Regions from separate parts of the Ruegeria sp. BHSC043 genome, predicted to be linked through region 1. Evidence: riboswitches for the same ligand, from Rfam matches in the RefSeq annotation. Region 1 holds a riboswitch; the other holds the start of a gene.
The links. Region 1 has a riboswitch for cobalamin ahead of AC2FMM_RS08865 (DUF1636 family protein). Riboswitches for the same ligand answer to the same signal wherever they lie in the genome.

Region 1 (14,892 bases):
CTGCGCCGGGTCGGTCTGTTCGGGCAGTTCGACCACGATGCTTTCGAAATCATCATGTTCGTGGTCGTCATGGCCATCGTGATGCGAGGGGCGGGCGTCCATGTCGTCCTCGGCCGCGGCGCCTAGCCCCAGCACCACGCGCACGTCTACCGCACCTTCGGCCACTTCGACCACGGGCAGGGGGCGGGGCGCCTCGGAGGCGATGATCTCGCGCGCTTTGGCCACGCCTTCGGGGCCGGCCAGGTCGGGCTTGGTCAGCAGGATGATGTCGGCGCACGAGATCTGGTCCTCGAACACCTCGGACAGGGGTGTTTCGTGGTCGATCGAGTCATCGGCCATGCGCTGGGCGTCCACCGCCGCGACATTCGGGGCAAAGCGGCCTGCGGCCACGGCCTCGGCATCGGCCAGGGCGATCACGCCGTCCACGGTGATCTTGGAACGGATATCGGGCCAGTCGAACGCCTTGAGCAGCGGTTTCGGCAGGGCCAGACCGCTGGTTTCGATCAGGATGTGATCGGGGCGCGGGTCCAGCGCCATCAGCGCCTCGATCGTGGGGATGAAGTCATCGGCCACGGTGCAGCAGATGCAGCCATTGGCCAGTTCCATGATGTTTTCCGCCGGGCATTCGGGTATGGCGCAGCTCTTCAGGATTTCGCCATCGACACCCACATCGCCGAATTCGTTGACCACCACGGCCAGCCGCTTGCCCTGCGGGTTCTGCATCAGATGGCGGATCAGCGTGGTCTTGCCCGAGCCGAGAAAGCCGGTGATGACGGTGACGGGAAGTTTTTCGAGGGTGCTCATGCTCAGGCTCCAATCGGGGGAATGCGGGCGGCGCAGTTCTTGCGGAAATGTTCGGGGCGGTCGCGCCATTTCACAAGGCCATCCTCGGTGGCCAGGTATTTGGCAGCGCCTTCGACGATGATTTCGACATGGTCGGATTCGTTCAGGTTCTCATAGACGAAGGTCCAGCGAGACGGCCCGCCGCGCAAAACGATCGAGCAGCCCTGATCGCAGTTCGACAGGCATTCGACCGGCTTCAGGGTGATGCCTTCGGGCAGGTCGGCTGCGGCCAGCGCCTTGTGCAGCAGCGTGCCGGGGCGCTGGGCGTCATCCTCGATGGGCAGCCCGCGTCGGCAGGTGGTGCAGACCAGCAGCTCGACTGGTGCGGTCTCGGTCACGTCTCTCATCCCCCCTCAATTGGTTGTCGGGGGACGGGGTATGCGCGGGCCACGTTGCCGACATGGGCCCGACACCGGAACACCCCGTCCGGTTTGTCTTCGGGCGTTGGCAGGTCTCCCGGCTTGCGGATGTCAGAGCGGTGCTCTGTCGGATGTCCCGCCTTCCCGGCCTGCGGCCAGTGGCATTTGGGCACCCTCTCCGGTCACGGTCGCGGGGGCGGCTGCGTTTGACGGAAAACCGCTGACGCATTCCCTTTTCATCTGCTTGCACAGACACCAACGCAAGCGACATGCGGCACGGGCAGGGGGGTTGTCAAGCGCGCGGGGCCAAGTGCCTTGCCTCGGATCGAAAAAGCGACTTGCCAGGATCAATCCGCGGCATCGCTGGCCAGGCAGTCGCGCAGCCAGGCCAGGAACAACTGGGCAGGGATGGACGGAGGCGCCGCGCTGACGCTGCGGATCAGGTAATGCGACTGGGCAAAGGGAATCGCCGGCCCCGCAATCCGGATCGGCGCACCCTGGGCGATGGCGTTGCGCGCGAACCGCTCCAGAACGGTGGCGTAGCCCGCGCCGGCCATCACCAGTTGCAGCGCCGTGACGGTCGTATCCGCCGAATGGCGCGCGGGGCGGTCGGGCAGGTCGATGCCCGTGGCCTCGAAGTACCGCGCCCAGTTGTCCTCGTACCCCAGAATGTGGATCAACGGGCCGTTTTGCAGGTCTGGCGACGAGTCCTGCGCCCGGCAGACGGGCACCAGCCGTTCCGAGCACAGTCGGTCCGCCGCAACACCGGGCCAGTCGCCATAGCCCAGCCGGATTTCCACGTCTACATCCGCGGGCGCGGCCGAGTCGTTCCAGATATGTGACACCAGCCGCACCGGGATCTCGGGGTGCTGAGCGCTGAACTCGGGCAGCTCGGCCGCGATCCAGTAGGTCATCGTCGATATCGCCGCCCGGATGGTCAGCGCCTGCCGCGAGGCGGGGCCGAACAAGCTGTTGGTGGAAAGCGCGATATCCGACAGCGCCCGGCGCACGGTCAGCGCATAGGACTGGCCCAGCTCGGTCAGCGACAGGTGTCGCGCGTTGCGGGCAAAAAGCGGCTGCCCGAGGTCCGCCTCGAGTGAGCGGATATGCAGCGATACCGCCGTCTGGGTCAGGCCCAATTCTTGCGCGGCGGTGGTGAAATTCAGGTGGCGGGCGGCGGCCTCGAAGCTACGCAGCCACGCCGGATTGGGCAGGCGGTCCATTTAGCACCAAAATAATTTTTGTATAGATAGCTTTATTATTCGTTTCTTTTGTCGATGGGCAACGGAAATACTCGGACCAACGAAAACGCGCCTGCGGGAGGGCAGAACATGAAGGTCGGGTTCATCGGTTTGGGCAATGTGGGGGGCAAGCTGTCGGGGTCGCTGCTGCGCAACGGTATCGACCTGACGGTGTACGACCTGAACCCCGATCTTGTGGCGGAATTCGCGGCCAAGGGGGCCAAGGCCGGCGAAAGCCCGGCCCAGATGATGCGCGATTGCGATGCGGTCATCACCTGCCTGCCGTCGCCCGCTGCCTCGGACGCGGTGATGCAGCAGATGCTGCCCGAGGTGAGCCAGGGCAAGATCTGGATGGAGATGTCCACCACCGATGAGGCCGAGGTCAAACGGCTTGGGGCCATGGTGATCGAACGCGGCGGCGCGGCGGTGGACTGCCCGGTTTCGGGCGGGTGCCACCGGGCGGCCACGGGCAATATCTCGATCTTCGCGGGCTGCGACCGGGCCACGTTCGAGCGGATTCTGCCGTTCCTGACGACGATGGGCCGGCGCATCCTGCATACCGGCGATCTGGGCACTGCCTCGGTTCTGAAGGTGTTGACCAACTATCTGGCCACAGCCAACCTGATCACCTGCGCCGAGGCGCTGGTGACCGCCAAGGCCGCCGGGATGGACCTGAACACCACCTACGAGGCGATCAAGATCTCGTCCGGTACGTCCTTCGTGCATGAGACCGAAAGCCAGGTGATCCTGAACGGCTCGCGCGACATTTCCTTCACCATGGACTTGGTGAAAAAGGATATCGGCCTGTTCCAGGAGGTCGCAGACCGCGCCGGTGTGCCGTTGGAGATGAACCCGTTGATGATCAAGATTTTCGACGACGCCATCGCCCGCTATGGCGCGCGCGAGCTGTCGCCCAACGTCATTCGACGGCTCGAGGATGCAACCGGGCTGAGCATTACCGCGCCCGGTTTTCCGGCCGAGATGCAGGACGATGAACCGGAAGAGCCGGGGTACGAGGTGATTCCGCAAGGCCGAAGCACGGTCTGAACCGACGGTCAGCAAAACGGCGGCCTTCGGGGGGCGTCTTGCGTGAAACCCAAGGTGGCGGTGTCCCCTTGCGCGGCCAAGAACAGTTCGAGCTGGATTTCGACCAATCGGAAGGCAGCGACGCGGAACCAAGTCGGAGCAGTGGAGGCGAGTACCGGAATCGAACCGGTGTACACGGATTTGCAATCCGCTGCGTCACCACTCCGCCAACTCGCCTTTTCAAGCAATATCAATTACTTGCCGTGGTGCAGCAGCGGTTCTAGCAGCTTTCCCGCGCGGCGTCCAGAGGGCGCGCAAAGAATCTGCACGGGAAATGACCGTCACCGGTATTCGAGACGCAACGCCAATTGTCGCGGGCCGGAATTTGCGTGCAAGGGCCGTTGCCGGGGCGCGTGCATTGTGGCAAAAGCCATCCGAACCAGGGAAATGATTGAGCGGTCACATGACGGATTTCGCAGCCCGACGCCAAACGATGGTCGATACCCAGATTCGGCCGTCCGATGTCACAAAGTTTCCGATTATCGATGCCATGCTGAAAATCCGGCGGGAAGATTTCGTGCCGGATTCCCAGCGCGAGGTGGCCTATGTCGGCGATTTGATCGATCTGGGGGGCGGTCGGTGCCTGCTGGAGCCGCGGACCCTGGCCAAAATGCTGGACGCGCTTAATATTTCCAATGACGAGGTCGTGTTGGATATCGGTCCGGCCTATGGCTATTCGACGGCCGTCGCCGCGCGCATGGCGCAACTGGTGGTGGGCGTCGAGGAAGACGAGGCAATGGCCGCCGAGGCGCAGGCCAATCTCAGCCAGGCCGATATCGACAATGCAATCATCCATGTCGGCCCATTGGTGCAAGGGGCCGCCGAGCATGGCCCCTATGACGTGATCATGGTTCAGGGCGGGGTTGAACGGGTTCCGGACGCGTTGCTGGACCAGCTCAAGGAACATGGCCGCATTGCCTGCCTGTTCGTTGATGGCAATCTGGGCACCGTCCGGATCGGTCGCAAGGTCGGCGGGCGCGTGACTTGGCGCCACGCGTTCAATGCCGCGGCGCCGGTCTTGCCGGGATTTGCTGAAGAACGGGCATTTTCGCTATAGTTCGGAAACACTTTTCCGTTCCCTATTGATTAGTTGAGAATCTGGCCGCAAACTGTTCCGAAATCAGAACAAATTTTGGTTTACGGGGTTGGATTATGCGTGGGACATCAGCAGCGAAACTGATCAAGGGGTTGGTGTTTTCAGCCTGCCTTGCACTGAATGTAGCGTCCGAGCGGACGGCTTGGGCAGACAACCTGACCGATGCGTTCATCGGGGCCTACAACTCCAGCGGCCTGCTGGAGCAGAACCGCGCGCTTTTGCGGGCCGCTGATGAAGACGTCGCGATCGCGCTTTCGGCCCTGCGCCCGATCATCAACTGGACCGTTCGGGTCAGTCAGGATTACACCAAGAACCGGATCAGAACGACGGTAACATCGGTCGAACCCTCGCGATTCTTTTCGGGGATAACGCTCAGCCAACTGCTGTACGACGGCGGCGCATCCTTGCTGGGCAAGCAGTCGGCGCAGGAAACCGTTCTGGCCACCCGGCAGGCGCTGATCGATATCGAGCAGCAGGTGCTGTTCCGAGCCGCAACGGCCTATCTGGGTGTTTTGTTGGAAGAAGAGCGGGTCCGAATCCGGCAAAACAACGTAAACCTGTCGGGTGAGGAGCTTCGCGCGACCCAGGACCGCTTCGAGGTGGGTGAAGTGACCCGCACGGACGTGGCCCTGTCCGAGTCGCAACTGGCCAGCTCGCAGGCCGATCTTGCCGATGCGCGCGGCAACCTCAGCACGGCGCAGGCTGAATATGTCAATGCGGTGGGCAAGACTCCGGGTCGCACTGCGGGGCAGCCCAGTCTGCCGGCACTGCCGCGATCTGCGGACGAGGCGATCAGCCTGGCCATGCGGAACCACCCGGCCATTCTGTCCGCACAGCATCAGGTGCGCGCCCTCGATCTGGTGGTTCAGCAGCAACGCGCGGGTCTTGGCCCGAATGTCAGCCTGAATGCCGATGTCGGGATTACCGAGAGCTACGACAACGACGACTACACCAACGACGCGTCGATCTCTCTGAATCTGAACCAGCCCATCTATGCGGGCGGCCGTCTGGCCGCAAACGTTCGCCGCGCCATGGCGCAGCGGGATGCCGCGCGGGCCAATCTGCTGAACGTGCAGAAAGACATCACGCAGGGGGTGACCAACGCCTATGTCCGCTTCCAGACCGCGACGGCCAGCCTGCGCGCGTCCGAAGAGCGGGTCCGGGCCTCTCAGGTCGCCTTTGACGGCATCCGCGAAGAGGCCACCTTGGGCGCGCGCACCACGCTGGATGTTCTGACCGCACAGCAAGACCTGCTCGATGCGCAACTGGCCGAGATCGCATCGCGGACCGAACGCTCGCTGGCCGCCTACCAGTTGCTTCAGGCGCAGGGGCTTTTGACCGCCGAACGTCTTGGTTTGGCCGTCCAGATCTATGACCCGACGCTATACTACAACCTGGTCAAGAAAGCGCCGGCGCAGATCAGCAAGCAGAGCCGGGATCTGGATCGTGTGCTCAAGGCGTTGCGTCGCGAGTGATCGCGCGCACTATCTGTTGTTCCGCACCGATTGTTTGGTTACAGTCGATCAAAAGGCCAGATCGGTAGAGAGCCATGTCGGATAGCAGTGTCACAGCAGGTGTCGAGGACGTTTTAGCGTCGATCAAGCGACTTGTCGGCGATCAGGGGCGCAAGGCTGAGCCAGGCGCCGGCTCCCGGCCGAAACCGGGGCGGCTGGTTTTGTCCCAGTCGCTGCGAGTCTCGGACGCACCCGATCCGCCTTCGCAGAGTGGAACCGGGTTGTCGAGCCTTGCACGGGACTTCTCGGTTGACGCCTTTCTGATGAAGGACGCCGAGTTCGCGAGCATTCATCCCGCAAACCAGAAGCCCGAGCCGATGGTTCTCAGTGCGTCCGACCGGGTCTATCCGACCGCCACCGAAACGACGGCAGAAAAGTCTGGCGCTCTGCCAAAAGAGAATCAGACCGGTCCACGGGATCTTGCCGGCAGTCTGAGTGCCAAGATTGAAGCCCTGGAGGCGGCAATCGCTCGGACAGAAGATCAATGGGAACCCGATGGAAACAGCGGCGACGAATATGCGGGAACCCGCACTCGGCGCATCCACTGGGATTTCGAAGCCGGCGGGGGCGCCACAACGGCAGCCGAGACCGAACGCGACGAGTCTTTGCAAGCGCAGCAGCCGCAGACGACAGCGCAATTCGTGCGGGATCGCGGGGCGGTCGAGCCCGTCGCGACCGATGCAGAGGCCACCGCGACGATGGAGGTCGATGAACTGAAGGCGTTGATCGCCCAGGTCGTGCGCGAAGAACTGCAAGGCGCACTGGGCGAGCGGATCACCCGAAACATTCGCAAGCTGGTCCGGCGCGAAATCAACCGCGCATTGGATGCAAGAGAGCTCGAGTAGTCCTCAGCCGCGCTGCGGTTTCGCCGCCATGGACAGCAGAAGATCCAGATCCATGTGCTTTTCAAGGTGATCGGCCAGGGCATCGAGGGTCTGTTCGACGCCGTCCTCATAGGCCAGGTCCGATTTGACGCCCAACTGCCGCAGATAGCGCGCCCGAAAGGCATCCGAGGAAAATACCCCATGCAGATAGCTGCCGCGGACCCGGTCGCTGGCGTTGGCTGCGCCTTCGGCACGGCCCTCGACCTCGAGCCAGGCGCGTGCGCAATCGGGGCCGTCGGTGCGCCCCATGTGGATTTCATATCCGCTGACGGGTTCGCCGCCGGGCCGTGCTTTGGCCCTGCGCAGGCGGACTTGCTTGTCCTTGGCCATGACCGTTTCGACATCCAGCAGGCCCAGGCCTTCGACCGTACCCGGCCGCCCGTCGACGCCGTCGGGGTCCGAGATGGTCTTTCCCAGCATCTGATAACCGCCGCACAGGCCCAGAACATGGCCGCCGCGGCGCACATGCGCGTACAGGTCGATATCCCAACCCTGACGGCGCAAGAATGCAAGATCGCCGATGGTGGATTTGCTGCCCGGCAGCAGCACCAGATCGGCATCGCCGGGCAGGGCGCGGCCGGCGGGAACGATTTCGACCGTGACACCGGGTTCGGCTGACAGCGGATCGAGATCGTCGAAATTCGCCATCCGCTCAAGCTGTGGCACGGCCACTTTGACCGCTCCGCCCGGGGCCGAACGGATGTCCATCATGTCCTCGGCGGGCAGTTTCCACGCGTCGTCGAACCAGGGCACCACGCCCAGACAGGGCCACCCGGTGCGGGCCACGATGTCATCGCGGCCATCATCGAACAGGCTGACGTCTCCCTTGAAGCGATTGACCGCAAAGCCCCGGATCATCGCCAGATCGCCCGCTTCCAGAACCGCCTGTGTTCCCACGATCTGCGCGATTACGCCGCCCCGGTGGATGTCGCCCACCAGGATCACGGGAACACCGGCGGCACAGGCAAAGCCCATATTGGCGATGTCGCCACTGCGCAGATTGGTCTCGGCCGGGCTGCCCGCGCCTTCCACCAGAACCAGATCGGCATCGGCGCACAGTCTGTCAAAGCTCTCAAGCGCGGCGGCCAGCAAGCGCGACTTGTCCTTGCGGTAATCCTTGGCCCGCATAGTTCCGGCGCGCTGGCCCTGTACGATGACCTGGGCGCCGGTGTCGGTCTCTGGCTTCAGCAAGATCGGGTTCATGTCGGTATGTGGGGCGCGGCCTGCGGCGCGGGCTTGAAGGGCCTGTGCGCGGCCGATTTCGCCGCCGTCTTCGGTGACGGCCGCGTTGTTCGACATGTTCTGCGGCTTGAACGGCGCCATCCGAAGGCCGCGCCGGGCAAAGGCCCGCGCCATGCCGGCCACCAGAACCGATTTCCCGACATTGCTGCCGGTGCCTTGAATCATGATCGCGCGCACCATTCATGCCTCCTGCGGTTGGTGGCAGATGATCGTATTTGAGCGGCCAAGGAAAGCGCGGAACGGGCGAATGGCGCGCTGAATCCGACATCAGGTGTCCGGGCAACAAAAAAGCGCGCCGCAATCGCGGGCGCGCCTTTTTGAGATACCGCAAAGCCTCAGGCGGCTTCGGCCTGCTGTGCAGCGTTGCGACGCTCGCTTTCTTCGCGCGACAGGGCAACCGAGGTCCGCACACCGCGGCCCACGAATTCCATCAGGCCTTTGACGACACGTTCGTTCGGGTCGATACCGGCACAGGTCAGCACCTCACGACCATCGCGCGAGCGGGCCCAGCGGGCAATCTGTTCCGGGCCGTTGCCGTATTTCTTGTCATCGGCAATGGCGTCGTCCAGGGCAGCCAGTACAACAGCCGCGAAAAGTTTGCGGGCACGGTTGCCTTGTTCATTGTTAAAGGCGGTGCCGTCAACGAAATCTCTCATCTCGTCTTCCTTGTTCTTGCTCTTGTAATTTTCGGCGTGGCGGTCCTTATGACCGATTTAGTGCGATTCGGATACACCTATTTTGCATGGTTGCGTTGCGTCATTTGCATAGCTCTCTGCGGGTGCAGCACTAGGTTTCGTTGTCTTGCATGGAATGTTCCCGCCAGATATAGGGACGGCAACGAACGCATCAACCTTGTGTGAAGGATTTATCTCATGCCCAAGATCAACGGGAACGAAATTCGTCCGGGCAACGTGCTGGAGCACAACGGCGGCCTGTGGGCAGCGGTCAAGGTCGAGCATGTCAAACCCGGCAAGGGCGGCGCCTTTGCTCAGGTCGAACTGCGCAACCTGCGCAACGGCACCAAGCTGAACGAACGGTTCCGCTCGGCGGACAAGGTCGAGCGGGTGCGGCTGGAACAGAAGGACCAGCAATTCCTGTACGAGAACGACGGCATGCTGGTATTCATGGATGCCGAAACCTATGAACAGATTGAATTGCCTGCCGATTTGCTGGGCGAGCGCCGGCCGTTTCTACAGGACGGCATGACCATCGTCGTCGAATTTTATGAAAACGAGGCGTTGAACGCGACGCTGCCGCAAAAGGTCACTTGCAAGGTCGTCGAGACCGAGCCGGTCGTCAAAGGCCAGACAGCGGCGAACTCGTTCAAGCCGGCGGTTCTGGACAATGGCGTCAAGGTCATGGTTCCGCCCTTTATCGCGCAGGACGAGATGATCGTGGTGAATACCGAAACCATGGAATATTCCGAGCGCGCGTAACGTCGCGTCACGGATACGGATCAGGGCCGCGCCGGAAGACCTGGGGCGGCCTGTTTCATGCCCGTGCATCGGGCTGGCGGTATCGCTCGCGGTCGGGGCCGAACAGTTCCAGCATCAGTTCGAATTTGATGCGATTGGCGCTGACCTGCCGATAGAAGGCGATCAGGAACGCGGTGGGGCCCTGGATGCGGGCCAGCCCGCTGGTGGCCGCCACCACGGTGCCCACGTCGGTTTTTCCGTTCAGGACAAGCCATCCCCCCAGCATCAGTACGGCCACCGTACCTGCGCCGTTGATCACGCTCAGGGCAAATTTGGCGGACAGTTTCCACAAAAACATGCGGCGCCGCGTCTCATAGATGGCGTCGAACTGGTGGTGGATGTCCTGGGTGACCCGTTGCAGGTCGTCGGTGGTCAGATGGTCGGTGGCGTTTCGCAGGATGCGCACCCGCTCGGCGACGAAGCGGTTTACCTTGCGCTGGGAAATCAGCACGATGGCGATCTGCGGTGCGATCATCGACAAGGCGATCAGACCCAGCCAGGGCTGGGTGGACGAAATGTAGGCGATCACACTGACCAATGTGCCGATCTGCACGACCGGATCGGTGAAGGCGCCGCCGGCAAATTTGCCAAGCTCTTCGGCCTCGGCGGAAATGGCCGTTGTCAGCGTGCCTTTCCCGACATCCTCGTCGGCCTCGTCAACATCTTTTGCGCGCGCCAGAAGCAATCGGCGGATCCGGCGGATCATGTCCTCGCCCAGCGTGCCAGCGCGATATCCAAGCAACCATTTCAGGGCGAGGCTCAGCAGGATGACGCCCATCATGCCGGCACTCATCCAGATCAGTTGGGCCTTTTCGACCGCATCCGAGGTCAGGTGGTTGATGATGTCACGCTGAAATTCCAGCGGCGCAGCGGCCAGCGCAGCAACTGCAAGAGACAGCAGGATCAGTATGACCTGCCGCTTGGCGCTGGCGCGCCAGATGGTTGCGTACAGTCTCAGCATCCCTCGGCCCGTTCAATTCGTGCCTGCCTGTTCTACTCCGGGTACCGCACCGGAGGAATGCCCTGCGCAAGCCCCGTTCAGGGTCGTGCCGGTTGAGCAACAGAGGTCAGTCGATCAGCCACAGCCGCGCATCCGCGGCCTGCATGTCCGCGCCGGCGCGGTCCAGCCGCAGATGAGCGATGGCCTTGCCCCCCGATTGAGTGAACAGGGTGCCCGCTGGTTTGCCTTCGGACGTGATCTGGGTGCCGACCGGGGCGGCGCCTTCGATTCCAACCACCTGCAATCCCTTGCGCAGCTGGGTCTTGTGCTTCATGCGGGCGGTGACTTCCTGTCCGACATAGCAGCCTTTTTTGAAATCCACGCCGCGCAGCCGCTCGAACCCGACCTCGAGGATATAGGTGTCGGGCGTCAGTTCGATCCCGCTTTCGGGAATGCAATGGGCGACCCGGATCGCGTCCCAGTCGGTTCCGTCATCGGCCTCGGCGGCGGGCGAATAGGCGCGCCATCCCAAATCCGGATGACGCGGGTCGGACAGGGCGCCTTGGGGCGCCGGGCCGGTTCCGCGCTGCAGATGCAGCTCGGTTTCGCCGAGCGTCACGTCCGCGCGCAGTTTGTACATGCTCAGCCGTTTGATCAGCATGTCTGCCAGATCCTCGGCCACGTCCAGCAGCACGCCGTCGCCATCGCGTTTCAGGAAAAAGTCCGCGATGTATTTTCCCTGCGGCGTCAGCAACGCGGCATAGACCAGCCCGTGGTCCAGCCCGCGGATGTCATTGGTGACCAGACCTTGCAGAAAGCTGTCGGTATCCGCGCCGGTCAGGCGCACAATGCGGCGGGTGCTCATCTTTGGGTCCTCGTGCAATCGGTGCGGCTGTTCATATAAGCGAATGGACCGGCAAGGCCAGAGGTTTCGCTACGAGGCGCATGCGGTCAGGCACCCAGGCTGCTGCGCAGCTCGACCACCGATTTTCCCAGACGGAACGGGGCGGCAAAACTGACAAGGCACAGCGCGATGATCTGCAGAACCAGGATATGCGCGTTGGCCTGCAGGTATTCCCATTCATCCTTCAGCTTCCCGACCTGTTCGATCAGGTCGTCATAGCTTTGGGCCAGAATGATGTAGTCGCCGGCGATGGCCGGAACCTTGCGGCGCATGTTGTCGATCGCCTCCTGAGTTTTGTCGTCAAGCGTGGTGAAGACGAGGAACTGCTCGATGTCGAAGGCGTCGGCCCGGGCGGCCTTTTCGTGCATCTCGTCCATCTGCGCGCGGCTGTGGCCGCCCAGCAGAAAGTGCAAGCCCTGCAGCGGCGCGACCTCGTTGGTGACCGCGATGAACAGGGGCAGGTCGGCATTGTTGGCGGTCGAAGCCGAGAGGAATTCGACCTTGTCGCACAGGACGGCGGTGTCGGGGTCATAGGCCGGGTCGCAGAAGCGCAGGCGAAAGCGCGCGGCGTCGCGGTCAAAGGCCCGAGAGGCGGCATAGGCCACGTCGATCTGCCGATCCAGGCGCGAACTGTCGGCGGTATAGAGCCCCGCCAGCACGGCCACCAGCGCGCCCAACCCGCCCAGCACGACCCAGACCAGATCGGCCAGCTTCCACGCCCGGTGCCCGGCCGGTTTGCGGAACAGAAAGGCGGTGCCCACCAGCCCGGCGGCAAAGAACAGCAACAGCAACAGAAGCTGGTTGTCGGAGATGAAACTCATGCGGCGAGTCTACGGGGCCGGGGGGCGCAGGCAATGGGGCTCACGAAGATGTAGGGTGGGTTGATTTGGGGGTGGGGCCAGCCCATGCCGCGGCGCGGGGGTAGGGTGGGGTTTTACCCCGCCGTTGCGAGGTGATTTGTCGGCGGGGAGGTGGGTTGGAAACCCACCCTACGGGTTGCTGCGGCTTGCTTGATGCGCGAAAATTGATGAGTGTGAGTGCCCATTCTACGATTGTCAACTTCCTCCGAATTGCTCAAAGTCTTGAAACAACGATTCTGCCAAGCCCGAGTTCAAAAATTTTTCTGGGTCTTTCAAGATTTGTTCGTCAACAAGTTGTTTTTGTTTTTGTGACATAGAATTCATCACCTTTTGAGCCGATGACGCTCTATCTTTAAATAGATTCCATGTCGTGGAGTTTAATAGGGAGCTCGGATGCGGAAACTCGCCCTCTGAGCAACGAATAAAATTTTTCCCCAAGATCTGCTTCTGGTCGCGTATTTTGCCGAAAAAGATGATGGGACCTAGTTTAACAAAAGTGGCAAGAAAACTGCCGCTTGTAGTATAAATTATGTCCCTTTCAACGGACCGTTTTACCCAAGTATTCCAGTTTGATGGCAAAGTTGGATCATCAAAATTATCAAAGTATCCAAGGTATAGAAAGTATTGGCTAAACTCTCCGGGATGCTTGGTGGAGGCGGTGAGAAATTGCTTCCAGCTTTTCTCGGCGGCAGCTATGAGCTTTCGTGAAGTTGGATCATACTTTTTGTCGATCCCTCGAAAAATTTGAGATTGCAAAGTTCTCAGTGCTAGCGAACACGCAAAACGAGATAGCCATGGACCGTAGTTATTCGCTAACTCGCCACTTCTAGTTGCTGGTGCGAAAATACGCTCTTTGGCTCTTTGCTCCCATTTAGAGAGCGCAGCCTCGCAATCCGAGCAATACAGAAAATGCTTGTCGCCGTCTTGAACCCTCCTATTAGGGTTGGCTCCAGCCCGCAAGAAGGGTGTTCCGCCGGTTTCAATTAACCAGCGAAAAACAAACTTGGGAATAACATGGCTATTATGAAGTTCCGCCCCCTTCTCACACAGCCAACAAACTCCAGTTCTCAAACATCCAACTCCTCCACGAACCGCGCGTTCTCCTGGATATACTGGAAGCGCAGTTCGGGTTTCTTGCCCATCAGGCGCTCGACCAGGTCGCCGGTCTCGCCGGGTTCGTCCTCGTCGATGGTCACGCGGATCAGTTTGCGCGACTTTGGGTCCATGGTGGTTTCCTTCAGGTCCTTGGCGTCCATCTCGCCCAGCCCCTTGAAGCGGCTGACGTCGATCTTGCCCTTGCCGCCCAGGCCCTTCTCCAGCCACATGTCGCGCTCGGCCTCGTCCAGGCAATAGACGCGTTTCGCGCCTTGGGTCAGGCGGTAGAGCGGCGGGCAGGCGAGATATAGGTGGCCCGCGTCGATCATCGGACGCATCTGGGTGAAGAAGAAGGTCATCAACAGCGAGGCGATATGCGCGCCGTCCACGTCGGCGTCGGTCATGATGATGACCTTGTCATAGCGCAGGTCGTCGAGGTTGAACTTGCTGCCCAGCCCGACGCCCAGCGCCTGCGTCAGGTCGTTGATCTCGGCGTTCGAGCCCAGTTTCGACGAGGCCGCGCCCAGCACGTTCAGGATCTTGCCGCGCAGGGGCAGCAGGGCCTGGGTTTTGCGGTCGCGGGCCATCTTGGCCGAACCGCCGGCCGAGTCGCCCTCGACGATGAACAGCTCGGTGCCCTCGCGGTTGGTGGCCGAGCAATCGACCAGCTTGCCGGGCAGGCGCAGTTTCTTGGTGGCGGTCTTGCGGGCGGTTTCCTTTTCCTGCCGACGGCGCAGGCGTTCCTCGGCCCGCAGGATCAGGAAGTCGAGGATCGCGCCGGCCGATTTGGTGTCGGCGGCCAGCCAGTTGTCGAAATGGTCGCGGACCGAGTTTTCCACCAGCCGCTGCGCCTCGACCGTGGCGAGGCGGTCCTTGGTCTGGCCGACGAATTCGGGTTCACGGATGAAGCACGACACCAGCGCGCAGCCCCCGGTGATGAGGTCTTCGCGGGTGATCTGGGCGGCCTTCTTGTTGTTGATCAGCTCGCCGTAAGCCTTGATGCCCTTGAGGATCGCGGCCCAGAAGCCGGCGACATGGGTGCCGCCCTCGGGCGTGGGAACGGTGTTACAGTAGGACTGGATGAAGCCGTCGCGCGAGGGCGTCCAGTTGATCGCCCATTCGACCTTGCCCGGGGTGCCGAACTTCTCGTTGAAATCGACGGTTCCGGCGAATGGCTGGTCGGCATAGGTCGAGGAGCCGTTCATCGTCTCTTTGAGATAGTCCGACAGGCCGCCGGGGAAGTGGAAGGTGGCCTCGGTGGGGGTTTCGCCGTCGTCGATGGCGGATTTCCAGCGAATCTCGACGCCCGAGAACAGGTAGGCCTTGGAGCGGATCGACTTGAACAGGCGCGCG
Region 2 (14,892 bases), on a different contig from region 1:
TGAACCGCCCTTTGTTGAACGGCAGGTCCTTGCCCCAATAGTCGTCGCGTCGCTTGTAGACGATGCGCCGGTTGATGTCGTAGCTGTCCAGCTTGTAGGGTCCCGACCCCACGGCGACCTCAAGCCGCGGCTCGTCCAGGCGACGCGACGGGTCGGCCTCGAACCAGGCCTTCGAAAACACCGGGGTGGACCCCACCGTCTCGATACGGCTGCGGGCGGTCAATTCAGGATTGAAGGTGAATTTCACCGTGTGGGTGTCCAGAGCTTCGGCGCCAGTGACCATGCGGCCCACGGCCTGCGCATAGGATGGCAGGCCCTGCTCGATGAACAGGCGGTGGCTGTAGACGACATCCTCGGCCGTGACCGGTGTGCCGTCCCAGAAGGTCGCCTCGGGGCGCAGATGGAAGATGACCCAGTTGCGGTCGGCGTCATATTCCAGACTTTCGGCCAGCACGCCGTAATACTGGCCAATGCTGTCATCCGAACTGTCGATCAACCGGTCGTATTGCAACGTGGTCAACGCACCGGCCCGCCCCTTGCGGGAATAGGGGTTGAGCGAATCAAACGTCCCCGACGCCGCCAGCGACAGCTCGCCCCCCTTGGGCGCATCGGGGTTCACATAGTTCAGATGCGCATAGTCGGCCGGATAGTCCAGGTTGCCGAAATACGAATACCCGTGGCTGCGGATGATGTCGCCCTCATCTGCCACGCCCGGCACTGTCTGCAGCGCCATGATCGCCGCCGAAAGCCCCAACGCTGACGCCCAATGCCGAATACTCAGTACACGCGCGCCAGGTAAAACGGGTTTCATGCAGGTCATCCTTCGCGTTCGTCTCGGTTCCATGTCTGTCCACGCTAGCTAACGGGCCAGCGATGGCAGTTGCAAGTTTAGACTGCGTGAGCGCTTTGTGAAGATTTGTTGAGACGAAAAAAGCCGCTGCACATCGGCAGCGGCTTTCGCAAGTCACGGACCCTGACCAATCAGCCGCCGATCGTCTGCAGATAGGCGATCAGATCGGCACGGTCTTCAGGTTTTTTCAGGCCCGCAAAGCTCATCGAAGTGCCTTGGATATAGCCTTTCGGGTTGGCCAGGAAGGCATCCAGTTCCTCGGGCGTCCAGTTGCCGCCATGCGACTGCATCGCGGCGGAATACCCGCCGAACCCTTCGGCCGATGCGATCGGACGGTTCACGACGGCGTACAGGTACGGGCCGGTGCCGTTCGCGCCCTTCTCGAGCTTGTGGCAGGCCGAGCACTTGCGGAACACCTTGGCTCCCTTTTCAGGATCGGCCGCGGCCAGCAGATCGGCAAAGACCACTTCTTCGCCGTCAGCGCTTTCGCCGGCGCTTTCCGTTTCGATCACATAGGCGGCCATTTCACCATGCGCGTCCGTGCTATACAGAACGTCAGCCCCCCATTTCGCCAGGAGGAAGAAAAGAAAGGCACCGAACAGGCCGGCTGCGGCCTTGGTAACTGTCATCGTGTCAAACATTGATCGCGAGTCCATTTCAGCTGTCTGCGGGGTGTCTAAGGCTTCCCCTTGCAAGAGGCAAGGTATAGACACCGCGACCAAACGCCCAATTCTGTAACTTGTTGCACGGAATCGACCAAATGACCAATCGCATCGCATTTCAGGGCGAACCCGGCGCCTACAGCCACGAAGCCTGCCGCATGGCCCGCGCCGACATGGAGCCCCTGCCCTGCCGCACCTTCGAGGACGTGATCGAATCGGTCCGGTCGGGCCAGGCCGATCTGGCGATGCTGCCGGTCGAGAACACCACCTATGGCCGTGTCGCCGACATCCACCGTCTGCTGCCGCACAGCGGGCTGCACATTATCGACGAAGCCTTCGTGCGTGTGCACATCAACCTTCTGGCGGTCCCCGGCGCAACGCTTGAAGACATTACCGAGGCGCATTCGCACCTGGTCCTGCTGCCGCAATGCGCGGGCTTTCTGCAGGAACACGGCATCCGGGGCCGGGTCAGCCCCGACAATGCCCGCGCCGCGCGCGAGGTTGCCGAGGCCGGAGACAAACACTCGGCAGCCCTTGCCAGCGAACTGGCGGGCGAGATCTATGGGCTGAACGTTCTGGCTCGGCATATCGAGGACAATGACGACAACACCACCCGGTTCCTTGTCATGTCGCGCGAAGTGGACGAGACGCGCCGGGGCGCGCATGGCATGATCACCAGCTTCGTCTTCCAGGTCCGCAACATCCCGGCGGCGCTGTACAAGGCGCTTGGCGGGTTCGCGACGAACGGCATCAACATGACCAAGCTGGAAAGCTACATGGTCGACGGTTCCTTCACGGCGACGCAATTCTATGCCGACATCGTCGGCCATCCCGACGACCGCAACGTGCAGTTGGCGATGGACGAGTTGCAGCATTTCACCACGAATGTCGAAATACTGGGGGTCTATCCCGCCGCGCGGCCTCGGGGCTAGCGACTTGCGGCCGGGCGCCGTCAGCCCCCGTGCGCGTACCGGGTTTCCATTTCGCGGGCGAAATCACCCAGCCGCAACTGGAACTGGCGGCGAAACCGAGTTTTTCCCAGCTTGAACGATTGCAGCAACAGCCGTGCGGGCAAAGTCTGGGCGGCCAGCGACATTTCGATGGACAACCTCGTGTGCCGCTGCGACAGCGGCAGCAACTCGACCGTGGTCAGGCTGGTCATGCCCTTACCCGCGGCCACGAACCGCATCAGCGACGGGCGTTCGAACTCGGCCAGTTCGACCGACATGCGGCGCGTTCGACCGCGCACCTTGAATTCGGCATCCCAACAGGCGCCGACCCCGGGGGAAGGCGTATCGAAGGTCCGCCGCACCTCGATCCCACGCCGCAGCGCCATGCGTTCGAAACGCCCGAAATCCGCGACCATCTCGAAAACGTCCGAGATGGGGACCTGAATGTCTTCCTGTGCCGAAAACTGCATGTACGCCTTGATCGTTCGGTATTTTTGCCAGTGTCTCGCTAGTCCAGTGTATCCGCAAGCCAGTTGCGCAGAAGAAAATGCGCGATCGCGCCTTTTCGCGCCGGCATCAACCGCGGGTGTTCCCCGGCAAAGGCCTGCATCATGTCAGCGCGCGACACCCAGATCGCGTCTTCGATCTCGACCGGATCGATCATCAGCCGCTGCGACAGGGCCTGTGCCGCACATCCAAACATCAGCGAAGCTGGAAACGGCCAGGGCTGGCTGGCCAGATAGCTGACCGCACCGACCGGCACGCCGGCTTCTTCCATGACCTCGCGTCGCACGGCGGCCTCGAGCGTTTCGCCCGGTTCGACGAATCCGGCCAACAGTGAATACATCCCCTCGGGCCAGCCGGGCGAGCGCCCCATCAGCACTGCGTCGCCAAAGGTGACCAGCATGATGACCACCGGATCAGTGCGCGGGAAGTGCTGGGCGCCGCATTCGGGGCAGGCCCGCTGCCAGCCGCCCTGTGCCGGGGCGCTGCGGGTTCCGCACCGGGCGCAGAACCGATGGGTTTCGTGCCAGCCGATCACCGCCTTCGCCGTCGCGGCGATTTCGGCATCGCGGGGCGACAGACGGGTCATGATGCGACGCAGCTCGGCAAAGACATGACCGGTGGGCAGGTTCGGATGCTGCTGCTCGGAGCGATCGACAAAGGCCCCGACTCCAGACAAGTCCAGCCCGTCGGCCGGCCAATCGGATATGTCGGCGGCAAACAAGGGCGCGCCCGCGTCGGACTTCCCCATGAAAACGGGCTGTTCGACGGCACCCCCGGGGCCGCTCTGCACCAGAGCGTGGGTCATCGGCACCCAGGCCAGCTGATCCAGATCGCCGCCCTGCACCAAGATCTTGCCCCGCCACAGCAACAGGCAGCGCGACATCGGGTCCCTGCGGACCGCCTCCAGTTCTTCGCCGTTGGCGCGAATATCAGCGGCACGGTGCAGCCCCGATCCGCCGAATGTAACCTGCTCTGCCCGTTTCATGTCCATGCTCCTGCGATTGGCTCAAGGGCTGCCACGACTGTCGGCCCAGCGCAATGCCCAAGCCAAGGCCGCCGTTCGGCACCGCCTGCAAAAAAGACACATGGATGCCCGACAAATAAACGGATATTCTACCTTTCGGCGAACATGCATTTAAAACAACGCACAAAAGCAGAGCAGTTGAAAACAAAAACCTTGGCGCACCAAGCGCATGGCCAAGCGATCCAATCCGTCCTTCGCATCCTGGCGACGACGGACCTGCACATGAATCTGACCAGCTTCGACTATTACGCCGACCAGCCGGACCAGGCCATCGGGCTGACCCGCACGGCCAGCCTGATCCGCGTCGCCCGGCAAGAGGCCCGGCAGTCGGGCGCCGAAGTGCTGCTGTTCGACAACGGCGACGCGCTGCAAGGCACATTGCTGGGTGATTGGGCCGCCGACCAGCCCGGCCCTCAGCATCCGCTGTTGTCGGCTTTCGAGAAACTGGGCTATGACGCAATCGCGCTTGGCAACCACGATTTCAGCTTCGGGCTGCCCGTTCTGGAAGCCATCGTCGAACACGCGCCGTTTCCGGTGCTGTGCGGCAATCTCCGGCGCATTGGACGGGCGCAGGCCTGGCAGCCCTGGGTCGTACTAACACGTCGGATGCGGGTTGGCGGCCAAGAGGTTCCGCTGCGCGTCGGCGTTTTTTCGATCCTGCCGCCGCAGACGGCCCGGTGGGAAGCGCACCATCTGGACGGGCAGGTCGAGGTCGCCGATTCGATTTCCACCGCCCGGACCTGCATTGCCGAACTGCGCGACCGCGGCTGTGACCTGGTGATTGCCCTTGCCCATTCCGGCCTTGGTGACGCCGAACCTGCCCCCATGTCCGAAAACGTGGTGGTCCAGCTGGCGGCTCTGGCCGGCGTGGATGCCATCGTGGCCGGGCACACGCACATGCTGTTTCCCGCAGACGTCCCGGACCCGGTGGCCAGCATGGACCTGCAAAACGGTCTGATCCACGGCAAGCCCGTGGTCATGCCCGGAACCGCCGGAACGCATCTGGGCGTGATCGAACTGACGCTGGAGCGAGATGCGACAAGGTGGAAAATCGTCGCGAAATCCGGCCGACTTCGCTCTGTTCAGCCTGCGCAGCCGGATGCGGGGCCTGTGCCCGAAGACCCCGAGATGATGCAAGTGTTCCAAACCGGACACGCACGGACACGCCGCCGTGCGGCATCGCCGGTCGGGCGGACGGAGCAGGCCATGCACAGCTATTTCACTTTCTGCGGGCTGGATCGCGGCCTGACCTTGGTCGCCGCCGCCCAAGCCGCAGCGCTGCGGCCGGTTCTGAAAGAGTCGAAGTTGGAAAACCTTCCGCTGCTGTCGAGCGTAGCACCGTCCAAATTCGGGGGTCGGGCCGGGCCACGCCATTTCACCGATGTTCCGCGGGGCGACGTGTTCCTGCGCCACGTGTCGGATCTGCATGTGTTTCCCAATGAGTTGCGGGCGGTCGTCGTTACCGGTGCGCAGTTGCGGGATTGGCTGGAAATGTCGGCAGCAGTCTACCGGCAAATCGACGGCGCCCGCGAAGCAGACCTGATAGACCCGCAGGCGACCGGGCACAATTTTGACGTCCTGCACGGGGTGACCTACGAAATCGATCCGTCATGCCCGCCGCGTTTCGACCTTGGCGGACACCGGACCGGTAACGAGAATGGGCGGATACGAAACCTTTGCCATCACGGCACCCCGGTCACGCCGGAACAGGCCTATGTCGTGGCCGTCAACAACTATCGGGCCAATGGCGGTGGCAATTTCCCGATCCTGCGGCAAAGTCCGGCGATCCAGATGCCGCGCATGAATATCCGCGCGATCGTCCGGGATTACCTGTCCGGAGCGCTGGAACGCGATCCGCTCGAAGATGCTCCGGCCAGCTTTTCCCTGACCGGTTTCCACGGGCGTGCGGCCGTGCTGCGCACCGGACCGGGCGCCGAGAAATACCTGGATGAACTGGCCGCTTTCAGCCCCGAGCCGCTTGGGTTGGACGACCAGGGCTTTCTCCGGATCCGGCTGTGGCCGTGACGGGTTGCCAAGCGCCTGCGTGATGCCTATATCGGCGGTCGAGAGGTTGGCGCGGGCAAGCGCCTCGCCAACCTGGTCAGGTCCGGAAGGAAGCAGCCACAACGAGCCCCGCTTGGGTCGCTGTCCAACCTCTCACTTGATGCCGTCACGGCACACTGTTTTCCGATCATTCCCTGATGCAGGACCGCCGGACTGGTCGTCAGGCAACCAGCCGCGGCCAGATTGCGCGGCTGCGCCGAGCGAAGGCGCCGATATGGCCGACCTCGCGCAGGCCGAAGGCGGCCGGGGCCAATAGATGGCGCCGCGCCGCAGGCCCGTACAGCTCGGCCAGCCGCCAGACCGCCGGCGGCGGAACCGTCTGATCATCCTCCAGGGCGATGACGTCCACCGGGGTCGTCATTCGGCCCCAATCGGCCGGCGGAAGCGTGTCGCCCAGTTCCGGCAGATAGCTGTCGGGTGACGTACACCACTTCCGCCACTGCCAATAGACCCCGGATGGCAGGTCGGACCCGAACCCAAGCATCCGCCCCGGCAGATAGCCCAGCAGACGCACCAGAGGCGGCACATGACCATACCAAAACAGGCTCGCCAACCCTTTGTAGGGCCAGGGATGATCGGCCAGGGTCACCAGCCCCGAACACACGCAAATCATCCGGTCGATCCGGTCGATCCCGGGCTGAAGCGGCCCCAGCATCCCGCCAACCGAATGACCGATGACCCAAAGCTTGGCATCGGGATAGCGCCGCCGCATCTCGGCCTGCGCCGCCGGCATGTCCTTCAGCGCCCAATCGGCCATAGTGGCATCCGAGTCTTTCAGGCGCCGTTTCAGAGATGTCCCGAAATCGCGATAGTCATAGGTCAAGCAGGCCATGCCCCGTTCAGCGGCCAGCCACCGCGCGAAATGCTGGTAGTAGTCCCGCGGCACGCCGGTTGCCCCGTTCAGTACGACAGCGATTTCCGGCCTGGCCATCGGTGCATAGAGCTGCGCCGACAGGTTTGCCTCGCTCGCCGAAAACTCGAAATCCTCGACTTTCACGGTCTGCTGCGAATCCAACATCCATGCCTCCAAGCGCTCTGGACCGATTGGTCTAATCATTGCATCTGGACCGATCGGTCCAGCCCTGTCAAGATGCGTGCAAGATGACCCGACGTCCGCAAAACACCCGCGATCGCCTGACCCAGACCGCCGCCCGGCTGTTCCAGCGCTCGGGCTACAACGGTGTCGGCCTGACCGAGATCCTGACCGAGGCTCGGGCGCCCAAAGGCTCGCTGTACCACCATTTTCCAAAGGGAAAGCAGGATCTTGCCCTCGCTGCGGCCAGCTGGGCTTCGGACGGGATGCGCGACATGATCGCGGCGGCGTTCAACGACGCGCAGGATTTCCGCGCAGGGGTCACCACCCTTTGCCACAAGATCGCGAAACTGTTCGACACCTCGCCGCAATGGGAGACCTGCCCGATCGCCGCCACCCTGTTCGAAAGCCCCGACAACCGGGCCTTCCGCGACCATGCCGACCGGCTGTACGAAAGCTGGATCGACGAGGTGCGCGGCCACGCGGAACGGTTCGGCGTCGCGCATCCTGACATGGCGGCCGACACCCTGTTCATCATGATGCAGGGCGGTTGGCAACTGGCGCGCGCGCGTCGGGATTCGAATGTGCTGCGCCGGTTGCCCGAGCATGTCCCGTGGGACCGGTTCCAGCCGCGCGACTGAATGCGGCTTGACTCGGCCCGACCCTGACCGCTAGCGATTGGGTGATGGTTCCCGCGCCTTCAGCCGGGATGAAAAGGGAACACGGTGCGGCCCCCCCGGGACAATCGGAACGGGCCAATGCCGGGACTGCCCCCGCAACTGTAGGCGGAGAGCGATGCCGAGATACCACTGACCGCAAGGTTGGGAAGGTCGGCAAAGCAACGACCCGCAAGTCAGGAGACCTGCCATCAAACGTGAAACCGAAACTCGGACGGGGTGTCCGGGCAGGGTCTGGCCGTGAAATCGGCTGTCCGCCCCGGTCCGCCCCGCCCAGCGCGCGGAGGGCGCATCATGATCTGGAAGACCAACACGCACGAATTTTCCGCAACCGTCTGCCAACGCACGGGCAGGACCTGCCCAGCGCTGGCGCATCTGGCCCGGTCGGTCGCGCAGGCGGTCGCGGCGGCCGACGCGGCAACCTCGCCCGATTTCCGGGTGGAAGGCAGCAGCGAACTGACCCATTGCACGCCGGGCTGCATGGCCCGCTTTGACGCTCGCGCCGACCTGATCCGGGTGTATTGCGGCGCACGCGCAGGGGCAGATACGCAAAGCCTGGACGCCTATGCCGACCTGATGTTCAATGATCAGGCCGATGCCTGCCCCGCGCAGGGGCTGGACACGTCACCCTGCGCGATGCTGCAGGCGGTCGCGCTCGATCCCACCACCCTGGCGGAACACGCCTTGCCGGCAGTCATCTGACGGTCAGTCCGGGGTAGCAACCCAAGCCGGCGCCACGGCCCAGAGCAACTGCGCCTCGGTTTCCACGGCGCAGGGGCGAACGGCCCGCAGGCGTTTGAGCGCCGGTTCCGGGGCTTCGCCACATTCGATCATCAGGCGCAGAACGGCCATGCCGGATCGTCCACAGCCCCCCCGGCAATGCACCAGAACTCGCCCGCCGCCGCTCAGCGCATGGCGGGCGGCGGCGCTGACTGGCGGCCACTGGCCGTCAAAGTCATCCCCCGGCGCCGAAAAATCGGCGACCGGCATATGCGCCCAGCGGCTAGCACGCCCTTGGATGTCCGATCCGAAATCTCCCGCCCCCACGGCGACCATCTCGGCCAGGGTCGTCATCGAGATCACAAGACCCGGCGCCCAGCCCCCGATCAGGTCCAGGTCGCCGCGGTAGTCGCCGCCTCCGCCGGGTATCGAGGTCAGGGCAAGCGAACCGCCCCCGACCTGCAGGGCATGAACAACCAGATTGGACATCGAAACCACCCCTCGGGAAACGCATCACTGAAACTATTGGTCCAGTATGGCCCAACCAGCGCCACCGCCAAAGCGAAAAACCTGCACCGGCGCTGTGGACGCGGGGCACCGGGAACTCTACCCTGCATCGTCAGTACGAATCCGTCAGAGCAGACATGACCACACAGTCCAGCCCCGCCTATCAGGTTCTCGCCCGAAAATACCGCCCGGAAACCTTTGCCGACCTGGTCGGTCAGGATGCCATGGTGCGCACGCTGAAAAACGCGTTCGAAGCGGACCGGATCGCGCAGGCCTTCATCATGACCGGCATCCGTGGCACCGGCAAGACAACCACGGCCCGGATCATCGCCAAGGGCATGAACTGTATCGGCCCCGACGGCAATGGCGGACCAACGACCGAACCCTGCGGCCAGTGCGAGCATTGCGTGGCCATCATGGAAGGTCGCCATGTGGACGTGCTGGAAATGGACGCCGCCAGCCGCACCGGCGTGAACGACATCCGCGAGATCATCGACAGCGTGCGCTATCGCGCCGCCAGCGCGCGGTACAAGATCTATATCATCGACGAAGTCCACATGCTGTCGACCAGTGCTTTCAACGCGCTGCTGAAAACGCTGGAAGAGCCACCCGAGCATGTGAAGTTCATCTTTGCCACGACCGAGATCCGCAAGGTTCCGGTCACCGTGCTGTCGCGCTGCCAACGGTTCGACCTGCGTCGGATCGAGCCCGAGGTGATGATCGGCCTGCTGCGCAAGATCGCCACCGCCGAGGGCGCGGAAATCTCGGATGACGCGCTGGCCTTGATCACCCGCGCCGCCGAAGGCTCGGCCCGGGATGCGACCTCGCTGCTGGATCAGGCGATCAGCCATGGCGCCGGCGAAACCACCGCCGACCAGGTGCGCGCGATGCTGGGGCTGGCCGACCGGGGCCGCGTTCTTGACCTGATGGACATGATCCTGCGTGGCGATGCGGCCGGGGCCCTGACCGAACTGGGTGCGCAATATGCCGAGGGCGCCGACCCGCTGGCAGTGCTGCGCGATCTGGCCGAAATCACCCATTGGGTCTCGGTGGTGAAGATCACCCCTGACGCGGCAGAAGATCCGACCGTCTCACCCGATGAGCGCACCCGCGGACAGCAGATGGCCGAGGCGTTGCCGATGCGGGTGCTGACCCGGATGTGGCAGATGCTGCTGAAGGCGCTCGAGGAAGTCTCGGCCGCCCCCAACGCGATGATGGCCGCGGAAATGGCGGTGATCCGCCTGACCCATGTGGCCGATCTGCCCAGCCCGGAAGAGTTGATCAAGCGCCTTCAGGACAGCCCTCCACCGCCCGTCGGCGGGCCGGGGGGCGGCGTTCCGGACGCCGGAAACAGCGCCCCGCCCGTGACCGCGACGGCCTCGGCCCATGCGCCAGCCCCGCGTGGCGTGGGCGGCGCGCCGACGGCGGCGTTGGCCCAGGACGTGCAGACCGCGCTGGCGCGTTATCCAACTTTCGAGCATGTGGTCGAACTGATCCGCGCCAACCGCGACGTAAAACTGCTGGTCGAGGTCGAAAACGGCGTCCGCCTCGTCTCGTACCAGCCGGGACGGATCGAGTTCACGCCCACCGAAAAGGCCCCCACCGACCTGGCCGCGCGGCTCGGGTCCGCGCTGCAGCGCTGGACCGGCAATCGCTGGGCGGTCTCGATCGTCTCGGACGGGGACGCGCCCACCATCGCCGAACTGCGCGACGCGGCCGAGCTGGCGCTGAAGGCCAAGGCCGAAGAACACCCTTTGGTTCAGGCGGTTCTGACACAATTCCCCAAGGCCCGCATCACCCGGATCGAAACCCCTCAGGACCGCGCGGCCAAGGTCGAAACCGAAGCCCTGCCCGAGGTCGAGGACGAATGGGATCCATTCGAGGAAGACTAATCACCCGCGCAGAAGGCGCGCTGCCCTTGTGAAGGACGCAGACGGCCCGTATTTAGGCCGCAATTCGAATGACAGGAGACATACAGATGCTCAAAGGACTCGGCGGTCTGGGCGACATGGCCAAGATGATGAAATCCGCGCAGGAACTGCAGACCAAGATGGCGCAGATGCAGGAAGATCTGAACACCATCATGGTCGTCGGCGAATCCGGCGCGGGCTTGGTCAAGGCCACGGCCTCGGCCAAGGGCGAGCTGAAAGGTCTGGACATCGACCCGTCGATCTTCAACAGCGACGACAAAGAAGTGGTCGAGGACCTGATCCTTGCCGCCATCAAGGATGCGCAGACCAAGGCGGCCGAGCGGTCGCAGGAAGAAATGACCAAGCTGACCGAAAGCATGGGTCTGCCGGCGGACATCAAGCTGCCGTTCTAATCTTCGCCCCTCAAACCCCCGCCGCCAAAGCCACGCAGGAAAGGCCATGAGTTCGAACAGTGACATCGACGCCCTGATCGACCTGATGGCCAAGCTGCCGGGGCTGGGGCCGCGCTCGGCCCGGCGGGCGGTGCTGCACCTGATCCGCAAACGCGCCCTGCTGCTGACGCCGTTGTCGGACGCCATGCAGCAGGTCGCCGCCACCGCGCGCGAATGCCTGAACTGCGGCAACGTGGGCACCACCGACATCTGCGACATCTGCAATTCCGAAGAGCGCGCCACCGGAGAGCTGTGCGTGGTCGAAGACGTGGCCGACCTGTGGGCGATGGAACGCGCAGGGGTATTCAAAGGCCGCTACCATGTGCTGGGCGGAACGCTCTCGGCACTGGACGGCGTCGGCCCGGATGACCTGCGCATCCCCCGCCTGCGCGACCGGGTGACTGCCGAAAACATCACCGAAGTGATTCTGGCCCTGAACGCCACCGTCGACGGGCAGACCACGGCCCATTACATCGCAGATCAGCTGGAAGGACAGGTCCGCCTGACCTCGCTGGCGCAGGGCGTGCCGATCGGGGGCGAGTTGGATTATCTGGATGACGGGACGATCACCGCAGCGCTGCGGGCGCGGAAGGAACTGTAAGGCTTCGAAATCCGTGCACTTTCTTCGTGGGCGATGACCCGACGTTACGTCATCTGGATTTTCATCCGTCAACCCACTAGACGACCGGTCTATTAACTGCCATCTCGTGACCCATGAGCACGCAACGCAAGGATACCCGGAAACAGATTCTGGCCGTGGGCCGCCGGCTGACCGCCGAGCGTGGGTTTGTCGGCGTCGGCCTGAGCGACCTGCTGAAAGAGGCCGGAGTTCCCAAGGGCTCGTTCTACCATTACTTCGCCTCGAAAGAGGATTATGGCTGCGCGCTTCTAGAAAGTTTTGCCGACGATTACCGACAAGGGCTGGCGGACACGCTGAACAACCCCTCGCTGAACGCGCATGATCGATTCCTTGCCTATTTCCAGGGCTGGATCCGCAAACAGACCGGGCAAAACCCCGAAGAGCGCTGCCTGGTCGTCAAGCTTGCGGCCGAGGTTTCGGACCTGTCAGACAGCATGAGCGGTGTTCTGCAAAACGCCGTGGACGGCATCGTCGAGGCCCTGACCCAGACCCTGCGCGACGGCATCGCCGAAGGTTCGGTGGCCCGGCTCGAGGACCCGGCACTGACTGCGCGCGCGATCTATCACCAGTGGCTCGGCGCTAGCCTGGTCGCTGGCCTCTCCGGATCGGTCGAGCCGCTGGAATCGGCCATGAAATCAACCGTATCCGCGATACGCCCCATGTAAAAAATTTTGACCAGATACTAGACGACCGGTCTATTAGAAAGCCGAAAACAGGAGCCTGCCCATGAAAATTCTCTACAAAACATCCGCAACGGCCACCGGTGGCCGGTCGGGGGTGACCGCGCTGGATGACGGCTCGTTGTCGATTCCGATGGTGCGTCCGGGTTCTCAGGCCGACGGCCACAACCCCGAACAGCTTTTTGCCCTTGGCTATGCCGCCTGTTTCGACAGCGCCATGGATTTGATGGCGAAATCGCTGGGGCTGGATGCAACCGGCGCCAGCACCACGGTGGCGGTCAGTTTGGGGCAGCGGTCGGATGGTGGCTATGGGCTGGACCTCGACATCACCGCGCATCTGCCCGGGCTGTCCGATGAAGGCGCCCGCAAGCTGGTCGAGGCGACGCATCAGGTCTGCCCATATTCCCACGCCACACGCGGAAATATCGACGTGCGCCTGCATGTCGATACCAACGCGTGATCACGCACTCAACGCAATCCAAAGGACCGACACGACATGTCTGACACCAGGAACCGCCAGATCGTTCTGGCCGAACGCCCCAAGGGCGAACCCGACACCAATACGCTGCGCATGGTCGAAACGGATATCCCCGAACCGGCCGAGGGGCAGATGCTGCTGCGCACGGTTTACCTGTCGCTGGACCCCTATATGCGCGGACGCATGAGCGACGCCCCCTCCTATGCACCGCCGGTCGAGATCGGCGGGGTCATGGTGGGCGGCACCGTGGCGCGCGTGGTCTCCTCGAAGATCGACGGGTTTTCCGAAGGTGACTGGGTGCTCAGCTTCAATGGCTGGCAGGACTATGCTCTGTCGGTCGGCGAGGGCGTGCTGAACCTAGGCCAGGCGCCCTCGCATCCGTCCTGGGCGCTTGGGGTGCTGGGCATGCCCGGCTTTACGGCCTGGGCCGGCCTGACGCAGATCGGCGCGCCGAAACCCGGTGAGACCATCGTGGTCGCCGCGGCGACCGGGCCGGTCGGGGCCACGGTCGGCCAGATCGGCAAGATTCTGGGCTGCCGCGTCGTTGGTGTGGCCGGTGGCTCCGAGAAATGCGCCCATGCGGTGGACGAGCTGGGTTTCGACGCCTGCATCGACCACAAGGCCCCTGATTTCGCCGAGCAGCTCGGCCAGGCCGTTCCGAACGGCATCGACATCTATTTTGAGAATGTCGGCGGCAAGGTGCTGGACGCGGTGATCCCAAACCTCAACCCCAAAAGCCGCATCCCTGTGTGCGGGCTGGTATCGCAATACAACGCCACCGCGCTGCCCGAAGGGCCGGACCGGATGAACTGGTTTCTGGGTCAGGTCCTGCGCAAGCGGATCACGGTGCAGGGGTTCATCATCTTCGAGGATTTCGGCCACCTCTACCCCGACTTCGCGGCTCAGATGGGTGACTGGGTCAATTCCGGCCGCGTCAAGTACCGCGAGGAAATGATCGACGGGCTGGAAAACGCCCCCAAGGCGCTGATCGGCCTGCTGCGGGGCGAGAATTTCGGCAAAAGCGTGATCCGCGTTGCGCAAGACTGACAGCTTCAGACAAGCCAAACGAAAGGAAAAGCAATGAAGATCCTCATGGTTCTGACGTCTCATGACCAACTCGGCGACACGGGCCGCAAGACCGGCTTTTGGCTGGAAGAGTTCGCGGCCCCCTATTACGTGTTCAAGGATGCCGGGGCCGAGATCGTGTTGGCCTCGCCCAAGGGCGGGCAACCGCCCATCGACCCGGCCAGCGACGAAGACGCCGCGCAGACCGATGCCACCCGGCGTTTTGCGGCAGACACGGACGCGCAGGCCCAGCTGGCATCGACCCGGCGCCTGTCGGAAATCGACGCCGAAGGCTTTGACGCAATCTTCTATCCGGGCGGCCACGGCCCGCTGTGGGACCTGGCCGAAGACGCGGACAGTAAGCGCCTGATCGAAACCTTCGTCGCGACGGATCGCCCGGTCGGCGCCGTCTGCCACGCGCCTGCGGTCTTCAGGCACACCACCGCCCAAGACGGGAAGCCGCTGGTCTCGGGACGCCGCGTCACCGGGTTCTCGAATTCCGAAGAGGCGGCCGTGGGACTGACCGACATCGTACCCTTCCTGCTCGAGGACATGTTGAAGGCCAATGGCGGGCATTACGAAAAAGCCGACGATTGGGCCCCGTTGACGGTGAGCGACGGGCGCCTTGTCACGGGCCAGAACCCGGCCTCATCCGTGGGGGCCGCCCAAGCCG

Region 2: linked by a shared signal. The riboswitch ahead of AC2FMM_RS16115 (hypothetical protein) and the one ahead of AC2FMM_RS08865 (DUF1636 family protein) in region 1 are both predicted to bind cobalamin.

The regions. Positions count from the first base shown of each region.
Region 1 is NZ_JBXWRS010000004.1:53,333-68,224, reverse strand. It holds gene cobW (cobalamin biosynthesis protein CobW) at 1-804, opposite strand, end outside; gene AC2FMM_RS08865 (DUF1636 family protein) at 807-1,190, opposite strand; cobalamin riboswitch at 1,273-1,477, opposite strand; gene AC2FMM_RS08860 (LysR family transcriptional regulator) at 1,550-2,425, opposite strand; gene AC2FMM_RS08855 (NAD(P)-dependent oxidoreductase) at 2,534-3,490, shown strand; tRNA gene AC2FMM_RS08850 (tRNA-Cys) at 3,633-3,706, opposite strand; gene AC2FMM_RS08845 (protein-L-isoaspartate O-methyltransferase family protein) at 3,933-4,586, shown strand; gene AC2FMM_RS08840 (TolC family outer membrane protein) at 4,682-6,100, shown strand; gene AC2FMM_RS08835 (hypothetical protein) at 6,403-6,984, shown strand; gene AC2FMM_RS08830 (cobyric acid synthase) at 6,988-8,445, opposite strand; gene AC2FMM_RS08825 (DUF6280 family protein) at 8,601-8,921, opposite strand; gene efp (elongation factor P) at 9,138-9,701, shown strand; gene AC2FMM_RS08815 (ABC transporter transmembrane domain-containing protein) at 9,757-10,701, opposite strand; gene ygfZ (CAF17-like 4Fe-4S cluster assembly/insertion protein YgfZ) at 10,808-11,545, opposite strand; gene AC2FMM_RS08805 (hypothetical protein) at 11,632-12,405, opposite strand; gene AC2FMM_RS08800 (hypothetical protein) at 12,640-13,515, opposite strand; gene parE (DNA topoisomerase IV subunit B) at 13,512-14,892, opposite strand, start outside.
Region 2 is NZ_JBXWRS010000015.1:16,821-31,712, forward strand. It holds gene AC2FMM_RS16070 (extracellular solute-binding protein) at 1-811, opposite strand, end outside; gene AC2FMM_RS16075 (c-type cytochrome) at 982-1,491, opposite strand; gene AC2FMM_RS16080 (prephenate dehydratase) at 1,611-2,444, shown strand; gene AC2FMM_RS16085 (SRPBCC family protein) at 2,465-2,932, opposite strand; gene nudC (NAD(+) diphosphatase) at 2,971-3,954, opposite strand; gene AC2FMM_RS16095 (bifunctional 2',3'-cyclic-nucleotide 2'-phosphodiesterase/3'-nucleotidase) at 4,099-6,018, shown strand; RNA gene ffs (signal recognition particle sRNA small type) at 6,059-6,155, shown strand; gene AC2FMM_RS16105 (alpha/beta hydrolase family protein) at 6,218-7,075, opposite strand; gene AC2FMM_RS16110 (TetR/AcrR family transcriptional regulator) at 7,159-7,731, shown strand; cobalamin riboswitch at 7,760-7,974, shown strand; gene AC2FMM_RS16115 (hypothetical protein) at 8,062-8,469, shown strand; gene AC2FMM_RS16120 (protein-tyrosine phosphatase family protein) at 8,473-8,976, opposite strand; gene AC2FMM_RS16125 (DNA polymerase III subunit gamma/tau) at 9,132-10,886, shown strand; gene AC2FMM_RS16130 (YbaB/EbfC family nucleoid-associated protein) at 10,973-11,317, shown strand; gene recR (recombination mediator RecR) at 11,364-11,957, shown strand; gene AC2FMM_RS16140 (TetR/AcrR family transcriptional regulator) at 12,071-12,661, shown strand; gene AC2FMM_RS16145 (organic hydroperoxide resistance protein) at 12,723-13,136, shown strand; gene curA (NADPH-dependent curcumin/dihydrocurcumin reductase) at 13,173-14,201, shown strand; gene AC2FMM_RS16155 (type 1 glutamine amidotransferase domain-containing protein) at 14,235-14,892, shown strand, end outside.